4 regions of the Ruegeria sp. YKSF57 genome follow, and region 3 is predicted to be linked to each of the others. Evidence: riboswitches for the same ligand, from Rfam matches in the RefSeq annotation. Region 3 holds a riboswitch; each other region holds the start of a gene.
The links. A riboswitch is a leader RNA that binds a small molecule or an ion and turns the genes downstream of it on or off. The one in region 3 is predicted to bind cobalamin.
Positions count from the first base shown of each region.

Region 1 (3,765 bases), on a different contig from region 3:
GAACCTGATAGGGTGCGGGTGCGGTGTCGGTCATGTCTGCTCTGCCGGATTCGTCTTAAAACCGCAGCGTAGTGTGCCGCGATGCCCGCGTCCACAGCAGCAGGTCCGATTTTGGTTTGGATTGCTTGCAAGCCGGGGTAAAACACTCAGGCATCGATTGGAGAATGCAGATTTCAGCGTGTTGGTTGTGTGGGAGCTAATCGTGTCACAACTGGTGATATTTGGGCTGCAGGTGGGCGGAGGCACATTGGCTATCTGCCAGATGCCGGGCCGGAGCGGAGACTATCCTTCTGACCTCGACACCATTGCCGACTGGAAACCGGGCCTAGTGATTTCGATGACGACAGAGGTCGAAATGATCCAAGACGGCGCGCGCAGTTTCGGCTTGGATATTCAGGCGCGCGCCTGCCGATGGGTCCATTTGCCGATCGAAGATTTTGGTATCCCGCCCAGTCATGTCCAGGCGAAATGGGCCGAGACCAGTGCGTCTGCGCGGCAGGCACTTGCGGGCGGTGGTCGGATTTTGATCCACTGTCGTGGCGGTTGCGGAAGATCGGGAATGGCTGCGCTGAGGTTGATGGTCGAATGTGGTGAACGACCTTCGGATGCGCTGAAACGGCTACGCGCCATTCGCCCCTGCGCCGTCGAAACCGAACCCCAAATGGATTGGGCGCTGAAAGGGCAGATGGTGGCAGACCGGCCCTGAGGCCGGGCTGAGGGCTATTTTTTGCGTTGGCGTTCTTTCAAAGTGGCGCGTGGCAGGCGGTTTCTGCCGCCCGGTTGCCCTGCGGAACTGCTTCGAGGAACGCGCAGGGCATCTGCTTGATCCAACCCGAGGGAAAAACGGTCCGAGAAGAGTTCAATAGAGCGTCTTCAATCTGGTTCAGGCGTTCGCTATCCGCCTCGTCATTCACACCGCAGAATACTCGAATGCGAGAATGATCGGCGCGGAATCTGGCATCGCACCCAGTGGCACAATGTTCAAGTGCGCAGCTTCCGTCGATCTCGAAGTCATCTGCAGTCAATGGCTTTGCCGCAGATATCGCCTGTGCCAGTTTTTTACCCATTTGCGCCAATGCCGGGCAGGGTTTACCGGTTTTCTGGCACACTGTTGCCGTGAACAGGTGCTTGTCGGTTTTCCAAATCATGTCGCGCCCTCCGCGCTGGTGACGAGGACAACGGACGGGAAGGACAGCAAGCAGCTATCGGACCCTGTCCCGGACACCCCGCCCGAGTTCGAGTTTCAGTTCCGATGGCAGGTCTCCTGACTTGCGGGTCGCTGCTTTGCCGACCTTCCCAGCCCTTGGACCAGTGGCATTTCGGCTTCGCTCGCCGCCTACAGTTGCGGGGGCAGTCGCGGAATTGGTTCTGGAAGAACCGTACCGTGTTCCCTTTTCATTCCAACCGTGAACGCGGCCGGAAACCATCGCCTAATCGCTAGCGGGCGCACAATTTTGGGTCAAGACGAATCCTGCGGTTCAAGCACCTTTGTCGCGCCGGGCGGGTTTACTGAATTTGTTTAGACGTCGACATCTTGCTCAAGCGGCAAGGCACGTTTCTTAGGGTCTCCGAAGATCGCCTTGCCCGGGCCAACTGCCACCCGCCCTGGAGCAGTATGAACACAGTATCTGCCGCGAATTCTGGCTCGGCCACTCCAAGTCGCCTTGCGTGATGTGCGACTTCGGTTATCCAACCCTCGTACAAGTGATAGGCATGGTTGCGGAATATATTGTTGTCCGGCCCTTCGAACAAAGTAGCGGAAATCGGGCAGGTATCCCACTGACCTGATTTGTCGAAAAGTTTCGCTATCTTGTTGCAAAGAGTTGTGGCCCCGGACTGGAAATCTTCCGCAGGCTCAAATGACGCGGCAATAAGACCAAGCATCGCATCGGACGCCCAAGTAGCGGCCGCAAGCGCCAGATCGGCCTTTCCATTCGGGAAATGGTGATACAGCGATCCTTTGGGTGCGTCAGCCACGGAAAGAACTTCGTTCAGCCCGACCCCGTGATAGCCCGACCTCTGGAAAAGGTCGGCCGCAGCCCGAATCAGGCGCTCTTTTGTTGGCAAAGGACGTTCAGTCATTTGCGTGGATTATTGACAGCACTGGACCAATTGGTCCAGAGATCAGGACTAGACCGACCGGTCTAGGGGGCGCGGAGTTAAATATGCAGGACCAGGTGTCAGCTGAAGACCTTCTTATTCACTCGGGCGACTACCAACTGTCTGCCCGCCTCTTTCATGCGAAAGAAAAGCCAGAAGTTACGGTCGTGCTCAATGGGGCGACCGGTGTTCCGAGGGACTACTACAGACATTTCGCATCGTGGCTGGCCTTAGAACGCGGAATTGCTTGTCTGACGTACGATTACCGGGATTTCGGCCACTCTTTGACCGGCAACCTAAAGAAATCCAAGTCATCCATGACCGATTGGGCATTGGTCGACATGCCCGCGGCTCGGACGGAAATGCGTCGTCGGTTCCCAAATTCAAAGCTTTGGGTCATCGGGCATTCGATTGGCGGGATGCTCGGTCCTTTGCAGCCTGGCATCGAAGAAATCGACAGAATGATCTGTGTCTGTTCAGGGCTGGTACAACATCGCGATCACCCTTGGCCTTATCAAGCGCTCGCCAGAATGTTTTGGTTCGGGCATGTTCCGCTGCTGGTTAAGAGTTTGGGGTATTTGCCTGGGCGTCTTGTTGGGTTCGGAGCAGATCTACCTGCTCCGGTCTATTGGCAATGGCGAAAATGGTGCATATCCGCAAAAAGCTATCTGCCTGATGCCGGAACGACCTTACCGAAACCCGACTGGAAAAGAAGTGGCGCATCAGTGGATATGATTGCGTTTTCGGACGATCAGGTGATCCCGCCCAAATGCGTTTGGCGATTGGCCGAACTTTATGGGCAAGATGCGCGACGGCGTGAATTGACGCCTCAGGATTTTGGAGTGAAGCAAATTGGCCATCTGGGCGCGTTTGCGCGTAAGAATGCCGTTGTGTGGCCCGCACTCATCGCCGATTAGGTTGGTCTACGCTAGATGATTAGTGGGAAAGTGAGAGGTTGGACATCGACCCAAGCGGGACTCGTTGTGGCTGCTTCCTTCCGGACCTGACCAGGTTGGCGAGGCGCTCGCCCGCGCCAACCTCTCGTTGCTCGATATAGGCAAGATGACTGGCGATGACAACCCGTCACAAGGATAGGCGTAGCCGCAGGAAACCTTCGGGATCGATGCCCAGAACAACCGGGTGGTATCCTGAAAGGTCATCCAGATAGCGCAAGGCATCGGGACCGGTCTGCAGAACGACCGAGGTCTTGCGCGTCTTGACGAAACGCCACGGATGCGGAGTCGCTTGCAGCGGATCAGATGGAAGACTCCCCTCAACATAGTCCTTCAAGATGTGCTGAATGCGTAGGCGAGGAATACTGATGATTTTAGCGTTCTCCAAAGCTGAAAAATGCCCCCCCCCATTGGCGCGATAGTTATTCAGTGCCACGACGAAAAGCTGCTGATCCCCGATGGGATCTCCCTTCCAAGTGAGGTTTCCAATGCGTCGGTTGCCTGTTTCAACCAGACTGCCATCCGCATGAAACCGAGGCGGGCAAGTCAGATCTATAGTGTATTCAACACCATGGATAACATCGAAATTATGGCCTGCTCGAAGAGGGTTGAGCAACGGGGTATCTTGGCTATTTTCAGTGACCTGGTTAAACAGACATGCCGACATTTCTAGCCAATCGCGCAATTGTGCGCCGTTAACGACAACAGCGCG
Region 1 is NZ_JBXWQW010000045.1:20,543-24,307, forward strand. Features, by position in the region: gene AC2FLX_RS17375 (DNA polymerase III subunit gamma/tau) at 1-34, opposite strand, end outside; gene AC2FLX_RS17380 (protein-tyrosine phosphatase family protein) at 203-706, shown strand; gene AC2FLX_RS17385 (hypothetical protein) at 744-1,148, opposite strand; cobalamin riboswitch at 1,238-1,443, opposite strand; gene AC2FLX_RS17390 (TetR/AcrR family transcriptional regulator) at 1,507-2,082, opposite strand; gene AC2FLX_RS17395 (alpha/beta hydrolase family protein) at 2,061-3,017, shown strand; RNA gene ffs (signal recognition particle sRNA small type) at 3,046-3,144, opposite strand; gene AC2FLX_RS17405 (bifunctional 2',3'-cyclic-nucleotide 2'-phosphodiesterase/3'-nucleotidase) at 3,184-3,765, opposite strand, start outside.
Region 1: it holds a riboswitch for cobalamin, as region 3 does, so the genes downstream of both, AC2FLX_RS17385 (hypothetical protein) here and AC2FLX_RS12825 (DUF1636 family protein) in region 3, are expected to answer to the same signal.

Region 2 (3,765 bases), on a different contig from region 3:
CCGATCATCGCGCCCGCCAGAACCGCCGCAACCAGCACCGGCACGGCAAGGCACACGGCCCCCAGTACATGCCGGGCGATTGCGGCGATCTCGCTCACTGGCTGTTACCGCCGCTGCTCAACTCCTCGGCCAGATCCTCCAGCGCCGGAATTGCGCGTATGGTGGCATCCATGGCCTGCGCGTCCATGATGACGATGCGGTCGTTCCTGACCGCATCCATCCGGCTGGCCACCGGGTCGTTGCGCAGAAACTCCAGCTTTTTCTCATAGTCATCGGCGGCAAAGCGGCGACGGTCCATCTTGGCGATCACGATGACAGTCGGATTGGCCTTGGCAATGGTTTCCCAGCCCACCGTCGGCCATTCCTCATCCGTTTCGATGACGTTGCGGATGCCCAGCGCGTTCATCATATATCCCGGCGCGCCTTTCTGCCCGGCCACGAACGGATCGCTTTCCATCTCCGGGGACGAGAACCAGAACACGGCGGACACGTCGTCAAGTTCCACCGCCTTCGCCCTGGCAATGGCTGCGGCCTCGCGCGCCCTGTAGTCCGCCACCAGTTCCGCACCCTTCTCGGACGCCCCAAAGACAGCGGCCAGTTCCTCGATCCCCTGATACAGCGTATCGGTCGAGAACATCTCGATCCGCGTCCCGTCGCTGCCGACCGAGTTGTCCTTGCCGACGCAATCGGCAGGCATCACATAGGTCGGAATGCCCAGTTCGCGAAACTGTTCTCGCGTGGCAACGATGCCTTCGGGGCCGACATGCCATTCATATTGCGCCGCCACCAGACCGGGCCGCCTGGCAACCACGCTTTCAAAGCTGGGGTCGTTGTCGGCCAGACGCTCCACCTTGGCGTTCACCTCGGCAAACTCGGGCAGAACCTCGTTGAACCAGACCGAGGTTCCCAGAACCTGCTCGCCCAGCCCCAGCGCATAAAGCACCTCGGTCGCGGCCTGACCGACCGTGACCGCCGACGCCACTGGCGCCTCGAACGTCACCGAATGGCCGCAGTTTTCGATGGTCAGCGGAAAACTTTCGCTGGCGGCCACACTTGCCGCCGACAGAGACAGGGAAAGGCCCACAAGGCCGGTACGCAAAACCATGATGATCGATCTCCATATGTCAATGACCGGAGAACGGGTGAAAGGGCATTGACCAAAGCGACAGACGCATTTCGTCTTCTGTCGGTGCAGGGCGGCGCACGGCCCCCGGCAGGATCCTTTGGCAACCTCCCCGGACAACCCCGTCCGGTGTGTTTCGGTTTTTACCGGCAGGTCTCCTGACTGACGGGTCGTCGCCTGTCCTGTCTTCCCAGACCTGAAAGGCCCAGTGACACGAACGGACAGCGCTCGCCGCCTACAGTTGCGGGGGCAGTTCCGGTTGATGCCGCGCGGCACCTCGGATTCCCTCTTAGCCCTTGCGGGACCGGTACCGCGCGCTTAGTGCAATCCTTACGGTGCGGCAAGAAAATTCTGCGCGCGCCCGGGCTAGCTCTGCAAAAGGTTCAGCACCGCATCGCGCTCTGACAGAACCAGCAACAGCGCCAGATCACCGGGCTCGACCCGATCCAGGATCATCCTGCTGGCCTCGACCGGCGAGGCCGCGCGCAGAACCTGATCCTCCCGCAGCCCGCATTCCGTGGCGGTCTGCCGGATCAGCGCCGGAATCTCGCCCAGCTCACGCCCCCGCAGATACCCTTCCAACTCGGCAGCGACCACCACATCCGGTTGAAACCCCAGCGCCGTTCTGGTGACCTCCCGGATATCCTGGTCCGACCGATCGCCCGCATGGCTCAGCACGATGAAGCGCCGCTTTGCCGACAGCCCGCCCAGCGCCTCGCACACGGCCGCAATCGAATGTGGATTGTGGGCAAAATCGACAAACACCCGCGCGCCGTTAAAGGCGAACTCGTTGCACCGGCCCGGATTGTCACGGGCATCGGGCCTGAACCCGGCCAGCCCGGCGCGAATGGCCTCAACCGGGATCTCCATCGCACGCGCAAGGCACAGCGCCGCCATCGCGTTCAGGATGTTATAGCGCGCCGCACCCCCCATGGTCAGCGGCACATCGCGAACCGATTGAATGACCTGCTCGGCCTGCCCATCGAAGAACACGATCTCTTCTCCACGCAGGAACGAACAGCACTCTCCCCGCTCGCGGGCGCGGCGGATAAGATCGTTTTCCGGGTCCAGCGAGAACCACCAGATCACACCCGGCGTGGTTTCCGCCTCGTCCCGCACAAAGGGATCATCCGCGTTCAGGACCAGAACACCGCCCTTCTTCAACGCGCGGCGCACGGCAAACTTCGCCTGCGCCAGTTCCGGCACCGTGTTGACGCCGTACTGGCCCAGATGATCGTTGGCCACATTCGTCACCACCGCGGCCGAGGCCGCGCGGGTCGGCAGCCCCCGGCGCAGGATGCCGCCGCGCGCCACCTCAAGACAGGCGATCTCAAGCCGACGGTCCCGCAACAGCATCCGTGCACCGCCCGGCCCGGAATAGTCGCCCCGGTCCAGGATATCGTCCCCCACCCGCACGAACTCGGTCGAGGTCAGCCCCGCCACCTGGCCCGACGTACGGGCAATCGCCTCCAGCAGACGGGTCGTCGTGGTCTTGCCGTTGGTGCCGGTGATGAAAGCGACGGGAATGTTGTGCAACGCGCCCCAATCCACCGCGTCGGGCGAGGGCAACGCATCCCAGGCCCATGTCCGGCTGCCGGCGCCGTGACCCAGCGAGATCTCGTCATCGTCGCACAGGATATCGACGCCGTGCTTCTCCGCCGCCTTGATCAGCGCGATCAGGGCCGGGTTGGCCTCACGCTCCATGACGCCCCTGAGGTCGGCAACCATCGCCTCGAAATTGCCCGACGCCGCCCCCGCCAACTCCGCCGCACAGAAATGCCAGGCGGTCTGGGCCGCAAAAACCGCCGAATACAGCTGATCCATCGGTGCGGAAATCGCCAGGTTCACGCCGCCGGTGAACGCCCGCCACGCCAGCGCCTCATCCTGCCAGCCCAGCGCATCCAGCACGCGGCGCGCATGCACCTGCCACAAGCCGGTGACACGCTGCGCCAGATCACCGTCGAAAAACACATCGACAACCGCCCCCGGACTGTCCCACAACAGGCCCGGCCCGGTCAGCCGGCGCGCGTCGTCCACACGAAACAGATCGCTTTGCGCGCAGGTGATGGTCAGCGCGGTTTCAAGCGCCTCTATCCTGTCCATGTCGCCCCCTCAGTCGGAGTCCTCACCAACATCCCGCGGCAGCCGCACGCCGCGTTCATCCCGGATCAGCGCCTGATCGCTGTCAAACAGCTCCTCGAACGCGCCGGGAACGGGTGCAGGCGCCGCCGCACTCGCCTCGGCAGACTCGGCATCCTCATCCGAATTGAAATAGATGATCTGCTTCCAGCACCGCGCCGTGTCATCACCAAAGATCACCAGCACGTCGCCCGGCGCCGCCATGTCCAGCGCCGCGTTGATCGCCTCGACCTCGTCGGGAATGACGCTGATCGCCTCCTCGGCAACTCCGCCCGACATCAGGCCCGATTTCAGCATCTGCGGGATTTCGTCATGGCCGCGCCCGCGGCGGTTGTCATCGGCCTTGCAGATGAAATGATCGAAATGCCCCGCCAGCGCCTTCGCCGCGTCCGCCACGTCCTGATCGCGCCGGTCACCGGGCATCGAGACGACGCACAGCCGCCTGCCCTTGACATCCATCCGGTCGGACATCGCGCTCATCGCCGCCAGCGCCGCCGGATTGT
Region 2 is NZ_JBXWQW010000030.1:18,646-22,410, forward strand. Features, by position in the region: gene AC2FLX_RS13865 (FecCD family ABC transporter permease) at 1-98, opposite strand, end outside; gene AC2FLX_RS13870 (ABC transporter substrate-binding protein) at 95-1,105, opposite strand; cobalamin riboswitch at 1,255-1,447, opposite strand; gene AC2FLX_RS13875 (Mur ligase family protein) at 1,490-3,226, opposite strand; gene cphA (cyanophycin synthetase) at 3,236-3,765, opposite strand, start outside.
Region 2: it holds a riboswitch for cobalamin, as region 3 does, so the genes downstream of both, AC2FLX_RS13870 (ABC transporter substrate-binding protein) here and AC2FLX_RS12825 (DUF1636 family protein) in region 3, are expected to answer to the same signal.

Region 3 (3,765 bases):
CGCATATCTGGAATGACAGCGTCGCCCCTGCAGATGTCGATATCGAGATCCGGTTGGGATATGGCGATTGGCCGGGCGTCATGGCCGAGAAGTTGAGCGAGGAAACCATCGTTCCGGTCTGCCGTGCCGGTGACCCCGTTCCCACCATCCGGCAGATGCACAGCGGGCCGTTGATCCACATTCTCGGCTACGAGGACAACTGGGCGCGCTACCTTGAGGCGCATGGGCTTGACCACGACCCATCGGCAACCCGGCACGCCGTCGATACCACGGTCGCGGCGTTGCAACTGGTGATGGGAGGGGCGGGTTACGCCACCATCCTCGGCCGTTTTGCGCGCAATGCCATATCCCAGGGCGCACCGCTGCAAATTGCCGGGCCACCGATTCCCTTTGGGCAGTCGCATTACCTGATCCGATCCGACGCGGCGACATCGGTTTCCGGTTCAGCACGCCTTTTCGAGGCATGGCTGCGGGACAGGTTGGCTGGCGATGCCGCTGGTTAACGATGGCGGGTCGCTTTTTCACCCTGACGGTTCACAAGCCTGACGCCGCGCTTGACAAGTCCCCTGCCCTTGCCGCATGTCCGCGCTGTTGGTGTCTGCGCGAGCAGATGAAAAGGGAATGCGTCAGCGGTTCACCGTCAAACGCAGCCGCCCCCGCGACCGTGACCGGAGAGGGTGCCCAAATGCCACTGGCCGACAGGCCGGGAAGGCGGGACACCCGACAGGGACAAGCCCTGACATCCGTAAGCCGGGAGACCTGCCAGCGCCCGAAGACCAGACCGGACGGGGTGTTCCGGTGTCGGGCCGTGGCCCGCATGAAACCCCGTTCCCCGAAACCTGAATGGGGGGATGAGAGACGTGACCGAGCCTGCACCAGTCGAACTGCTGGTCTGCACCACCTGCCGCCGGGGTCTGCCCATCGAGGATGACGCCCAGCGCCCGGGCGCGCTGTTGCACAAGGCGCTGACCGAGGTCGAACTGCCCGATGGCGTTCTGCTGAAACCGGTCGAGTGTCTGTCGAACTGCGATCAGGGCTGTTCGATCGTGCTGCGTGGCGGGCCGTCGCGCTGGACCTTCGTCTATGAGAACCTGAGCGAAACAGACGATGTCGCGATCATCGTCGAAGGCGCGACCAAATACCTGGCCACCGAGGACGGGCTGGTAAAGTGGCGCGACCGCCCCGAACATTTCCGCAAGAACTGCGCCGCCCGCATTCCCCCGATTGGAGCCTGAGCCATGAGCACCCTTGAAAAACTTCCCGTCACCGTGATTACCGGCTTTCTGGGCTCGGGCAAGACCACGCTGATCCGCCACCTGATGCAGAACCCACAGGGCAAGCGGTTGGCCGTGGTGGTCAACGAATTCGGCGATGTGGGCGTCGATGGTGAGATCCTGAAAAGTTGCGCCATTCCGGATTGCCCGGCGGAAAACATCATGGAGCTTGCCAATGGCTGTATCTGCTGCACCGTGGCCGACGATTTCATCCCCACCATCGAGGCGCTGATGGCGCTGGAGCCGCGCCCCGATCACATCCTGATCGAAACCTCGGGTCTGGCGCTGCCGAAACCGTTGCTCAAGGCGTTCGACTGGCCCGACATCCGGTCGAAGATCACCGTGGACGGTGTGATTGCGCTGGCCGATGCCGAGGCGGTGGCCGCTGGTCGCTTCGCGCCGAACGTCGAAGCGGTGGACGCCCAGCGCATGGCGGACGAGTCCATCGACCACGAAACGCCGCTGTCAGAGGTGTTCGAAGACCAGATTTCCTGCGCCGATATCATCCTGCTGACCAAGCCCGACCTGGCCGGACCCGACGGCGTTGCGAAGGCCAGGGAAATCATCGCTGCCGAGGCCCCGCGCCCGCTGCCGGTGGTCGAGGTCGCCGAAGGGGCCGTGGACGTGCGCGTTATCCTGGGGCTGGAGGCCGCTGCCGAGGATGACATGGATGCCCGCCCATCGCACCACGACGGGGCGGACGATCATGAACACGATGATTTCGAAAGCGTCGTGATCGAGTTGCCCGAGCAATCCGATCCCGCCGACCTGATGGCCCGGATCGAACGTCTGGCAAACGAATTGAACATCCTGCGCGTCAAAGGGTACGCCGCCGTATCCGACAAACCGATGCGTCTGCTGGTGCAGGCTGTGGGCGCGCGTGTTCGCCACCAATACGACCGGGCTTGGAAACCGGGCGAAGAGCGCCGCTCGCGCCTGGTAGTGATTGCCGAGCATGACGACATCAACGAAGCCGCAATTCGCGGTATTCTCGAAGGTGTGGCCGAGGCCGCCGAATAAGGGACCGAGACGCCAATGCATGTCGTCTTTCGCGAAAGCCACGGTCTGGAAGAGACCGAAACACCGACCGATCTGGGCCAGAGCCCGGGCGATCTGGTGGTGCTGTCCTTTTCCGACAGCGACCTTGGCGCGTTCGCGGCGGGCTGGCATCGCGGCGGCGGAGCCGAGGGGCGGATGCCGTCATTGCGGCTGGCAAATCTGTCGGCGCTTAAGCATCCGCTGTCGGTCGATACCTATGTCGAACAGACGCTGGAGGGGGCCAAGGGCATCCTGATCCGGCTTATAGGCGGCGTGCCGTACTGGTCTTACGGGCTGCAGCAGGTTCATGCGCTGGCGCAATCGAAAGGGCTGGCGCTGGCTGTTCTGCCAGCGGACGGGCGTGAGGATACCCGGCTGGACGACTATTCCACCCTGCCGGTCTCGACCCTGCGCCGCCTTGCGCATCTGTGCGATACCGGCGGCGAGGTGGCGGCCCAGGCCGCGCTGGCACAGATGGCGCTGGCGACGGGATTGTATGCCGGACCGGTGATGGGGTCCAAAGCGCTGCCCGAATGCGGCGCGTGGTGCCCGGACCAGGGGGTAATCGCGGCAGAGACCGCCTTCGAAGATGGCAAGCCCCGCATCCTTGTCACGTTTTACCGCGCCTATCTCAGCGCGGCTGACACGGCGCCGATCGCCGCCTTGATCCGCGCGTTCCGGGCCCGCGGATATGATGCCGTCGGTCTGTTTGCACCGTCGCTGAAAGCGCCCGCATCGGCCAAATGGCTGGCAGAGCAGGTTGCTTCGCTGACACCTGCGGCCCTCGTCAACGCCACCGCCTTTTCCGGCAAGGGCGGCGGAGGCACATCGCCTCTGGATGCCGCGGGGGTACCGGTTTTTCAGGCCATGCTCGCCACCTCGAACCGCAAGGCGTGGGACGAGGCGGAACGGGGTCTGTCGCCTGCGGACCTGGCCATGCACGTGGTGCTGCCCGAAGTGGATGGCCGCATCACCGGCAGCGTGATCTCGTTCAAGGAGCCGGGGCAGCGCGACGCGCATCTGCAATTCGCACGTGCAATGCACGCACCCGAACCCGACCGGATCGGGGCGCTGGTGGATCGGGTGTCGGGTTGGCTTTGCCTGACGTCGAAACCCAAGGCAAAACAAGTGCCGGTGCTGGTGCTATCGACCTATCCCGGCAAGGACTGGCAGATGGCCCACGCGGTGGGACTGGATGCTCTGGCTTCGGCCGAGGCGATGCTGGAGGACCTGCGCGGCGAGGGGTATGACACCGCGCCGGCAGAGCCCATCGCCGATACCCTGCTTGACGCGCGGACAAGCTGGTCTTTGACAGATTACCGCGCGGCCCTGTCCACCTTGCCCGCTTCGCTGCGGCAAGATCTGGAGACCGTGTGGGGCAAGGCCGAAGACGACCCGGCTTTTGCCAACGGCGCCTTTCATTTTACTGCCCTGCGGCGCGGCAAGGCGATTG
Region 3 is NZ_JBXWQW010000027.1:12,518-16,282, forward strand. Features, by position in the region: gene AC2FLX_RS12820 (LysR family transcriptional regulator) at 1-503, shown strand, start outside; cobalamin riboswitch at 575-781, shown strand; gene AC2FLX_RS12825 (DUF1636 family protein) at 852-1,235, shown strand; gene cobW (cobalamin biosynthesis protein CobW) at 1,239-2,294, shown strand; gene cobN (cobaltochelatase subunit CobN) at 2,310-3,765, shown strand, end outside.

Region 4 (3,765 bases), on a different contig from region 3:
CATTCCGGCACATCTGGTCGGGCGAGGTGTGACGCTGTTGAACCTGTTCGGCATCGGTGGCGTCGGGATCATGCAGTTTCTGACCGGACGGATGCACGCGGCAACCGTGGAGGCGGGCGCGACTGCGCCTTACGTGCTGATTTTTGGCTTTTTTGCGGTCGCGCTTGGCCTTGGTTGCGCGGTATACCTGTTCAGCCGCGACAGCGTCGACTGACCTGAAACCACCGGAACAGGAGCATCAATTGCAAGACGTGCGTGTCATCGCCCCAAATCTGAAACGCAGGCTTTCCGGCGTGACGGCGACTATTGCGCGGTTGGTTCCTCTGCAGGCCCAAAAGATCGGCATTGTCGCCACCGGCCCCGGATTGCCCGATGACATCCCGCATATACCGCTGGCAAAGGTACCGTTCCTGCCGCGCCGACCTCTCAGGGTCTGGCATGCACGGCGGAACACGGAAATGCTGTTGGGTCTGATCTTGCGGGGGGTGTTCCGGATGCGCCTGAAGCTGCTGTTCACCAGCGCCTCGCAGCGGCGGCACACGGGTTATACCAAGTGGCTGATCTCGAAGATGGACGCGGTGGTGGCGACCTCGCGCAAGACCGCCGGGTATCTGGACCGGGACGCGCGCGTGATCATGCACGGGATCAACCTGCAGGATTTCACCCCGCCCAAGGATCGCGCCGCCGTGCGGGCGCAACTGGGGCTGCCCGACGGGATATTGCTGGGCTGTTATGGCCGCATCCGGCACCAGAAAGGCACGGATGCCTTTGTCGATGCGATGATCGATCTGTGTGGGCGGTTCGACGATGTATCGGGCATTGTCATGGGCCGGGCGACCGAGCAGCACACCGGCTTTCTGAACGATCTGAAACAGAAGGTCGCAGACGCCGGGCTGGCCCACCGCATCCTGTTCAAGCCCGAGGTCACCGTGGACCGGATCGCGGAATGGTATCAGGTGCTGGACCTGTTCATCGCCCCCCAGCGATGGGAAGGGTTCGGCCTGACCCCGCTGGAGGCGATGGCCTGCGGTGTGCCGGTGGTGGCCACCGATGTGGGCGCGTTTTCCGAAATCGTGACCGACCCGTCGCTGGGCCGCGTCGTGGCCCCGAACAACATCCAGGCGCTGGCCGGCGCGGCGGCGGAGATGCTGGCGGACCGCGATTCTCTGGCCCGGTCCGGAGTGGCGGCCCGCACCCATGTAGAGACGCATTTTGATATCGAAGGCGAAGCAAATGCGCTGGTCGAGGTCTATGAGGGCCTTCTGGCCGGGGGCTGAGACACAGCGCCACGCCTCAAATTGACGTCAGGGACGCAAATACGCCGCCTGCCCCCTTTCTTCTGCGACAAAGGGTGCTATGAACGCGCGTCCTTAACTCAGGAGACAAGACATGGGCTATCGCGTCGTCGTCGTCGGCGCCACGGGCAACGTGGGCCGCGAAATGCTGAACATCCTGGCCGAGCGCCAGTTCCCCGTGGACGAAATTGCCGCTTTGGCAAGCCGTCGTTCGCTGGGCACCGAAGTCAGCTTTGGCGACAAGACGATCAAGACCCAGGACTTGGCCACCTTTGACTTTACCGGCTGGGACATGGCGCTGTTTGCCGTGGGTTCGGCCGCGACCAAGGATTACGCGCCCAAGGCGGCAGCGGCGGGCTGTGTCGTGATCGACAACTCGTCGCTCTATCGCTATGACCCGGACATTCCGCTGATCGTGCCGGAAGTGAACCCGCAGGCGATCCACGACTATTCCAAGAAGAATATCATCGCGAACCCCAACTGCTCGACCGCGCAGATGGTGGTTGCGCTGAAACCGCTGCATGACCGTGCCAGGATCAAGCGCGTCGTGGTGTCGACCTATCAGTCGGTGTCGGGAGCGGGCAAGGAAGGCATGGACGAGCTGTGGGATCAGACCAAGGCCGTCTACAACCCGATCACCGAGGTCGAGCCGAAGAAGTTCCAGAAGCAGATCGCCTTCAACGTCATTCCGCATATCGACGTCTTCATGGAGGATGGCTCGACCAAGGAAGAGTGGAAGATGGTCGCCGAAACCAAGAAAATCGTCGACCCCAAGATCAAGGTTACCGCGACCTGCGTCCGCGTTCCGGTCTTTGTCGGCCATTCCGAGGCGGTGAACATCGAGTTCGAGGAGTTCCTGGACGAAGACGAGGCGCGCGATATCCTGCGCGAGGCACCCGGCATCATGGTGATCGACAAGCGCGAGGCCGGTGGCTATGTCACCCCGGTGGAATGCGTCGGCGATTTCGCCACCTTCATCAGCCGCATTCGCCAGGATTCGACCATCGAGAACGGCATCAACCTGTGGTGCGTCAGCGACAACCTGCGCAAGGGCGCGGCGCTGAACGCGGTGCAGATCGCCGAGCTGCTGGGACGGGAAGTTCTGAAGAAGGGGTGAAGCTCCTTCGGATTGGGAATGTCAGGGGCGCGTAAACCGTGCCCCTTTTTCGTTGACCTGCCTGCGTGACCGAGTAATGTCCGGCCACCTTTCGGTGCCCGCCCGTGCGGGAGAATCGGGAACGCGGTGCAAACCCGCGACGTGCCCAACGCTGTAAGGGGGACTGTGCGGACATGAACCACTGGCCTTGGCCGGGAAGGGGTTCGCGCGGGAAGATCCCGAGTCAGAAGACCGGCCGGAAGGGATGGCGCAGCCTGCGTGGACGGCGGGCGGCGCGGGACCATCCAAGGGGACTCCGATGGCCATTACCACCGAACCGGCGCTGATGGCGCCCGACGCCTTTGACAAGGCGAGCCGCGAAGCGGTTTATCGAACTATCCTCAACCGCCGCGACACTCGCGGGGATTTCCTGCCGGACGCGATACCCGAAGACCGGTTGAGCCGTGTCCTTTTGGCGGCGCATCACGCGCCATCGGTGGGATTCATGCAGCCGTGGGATTTCCTGATCCTGCAGGACCGTGATATGCGCCGGCAGGTGCATGAGCTGTTTGCCAAGGCCCATGCTGAGGCCGCGCTGATGTTCCCGGTCGAGCAGCGCGACACTTATCGCAAGCTCAAGCTGGAAGGTATCCTCGAGGCGCCGATCAACATCTGCATCACTTGCGACCGCAGCCGCTCCGGGCCGGTGGTGATCGGTCGCACTCATATACCGGTGATGGACATGTTCTCGTCGGTCTGTGCGGTACAGAATTTCTGGCTGGCGGCACGAGCCGAGGGGCTGGGGGTGGGCTGGGTGTCGATCCTTGACAATGGCGCGCTGAAAGAGGTGCTGAACCTGCCTGCCGAGGTTGTACCCGTCGCATATCTTTGTGTCGGGCTGGTCCGTGGTTTTCACGACAGGCCGGAACTTGAAAAGGCCGGTTGGCTGCCGCGCCGCGCGATCACCGACCACGTGCACTTTGGTCAATGGGGGCAAACCGGCGGTGATGCAAAGCTGACCGGGCGCTTGCGCGCGGACCAGGCATCAATCGCAGACGGAACGTTCCTGTCGCGGCGGCTGGGCTGATTTCCAGAAGCGGTTCGGGCGCCGAAGGTCGGCGCCCGGGTCACTCAGACCGGTTCGAACTTTCCTTTCGCAGGATCATAGCTCTGCAATCCGCCTGCGCCGATGTCGGTCCACAGGCCGTGAATGCTGAGGCTTTTGGCCTCGACGGCGGAGGCGACGAACGGGAAGGTCATCAGGTTTTCCAGCGAGGCCACCACGGCCTGTTTCTCGAACTGGCGGGCCTGTTCGATGTTGTCCTTGAGATCGGCAACCAGATCGTATTTCGGTTTCAGGATATCCATCCAGCG
Region 4 is NZ_JBXWQW010000021.1:11,664-15,428, forward strand. Features, by position in the region: gene AC2FLX_RS10500 (MFS transporter) at 1-214, shown strand, start outside; gene AC2FLX_RS10505 (glycosyltransferase family 4 protein) at 243-1,277, shown strand; gene AC2FLX_RS10510 (aspartate-semialdehyde dehydrogenase) at 1,390-2,412, shown strand; cobalamin riboswitch at 2,488-2,666, shown strand; gene bluB (5,6-dimethylbenzimidazole synthase) at 2,711-3,478, shown strand; gene AC2FLX_RS10520 (carbonic anhydrase) at 3,523-3,765, opposite strand, start outside.
Region 4: it holds a riboswitch for cobalamin, as region 3 does, so the genes downstream of both, bluB (5,6-dimethylbenzimidazole synthase) here and AC2FLX_RS12825 (DUF1636 family protein) in region 3, are expected to answer to the same signal.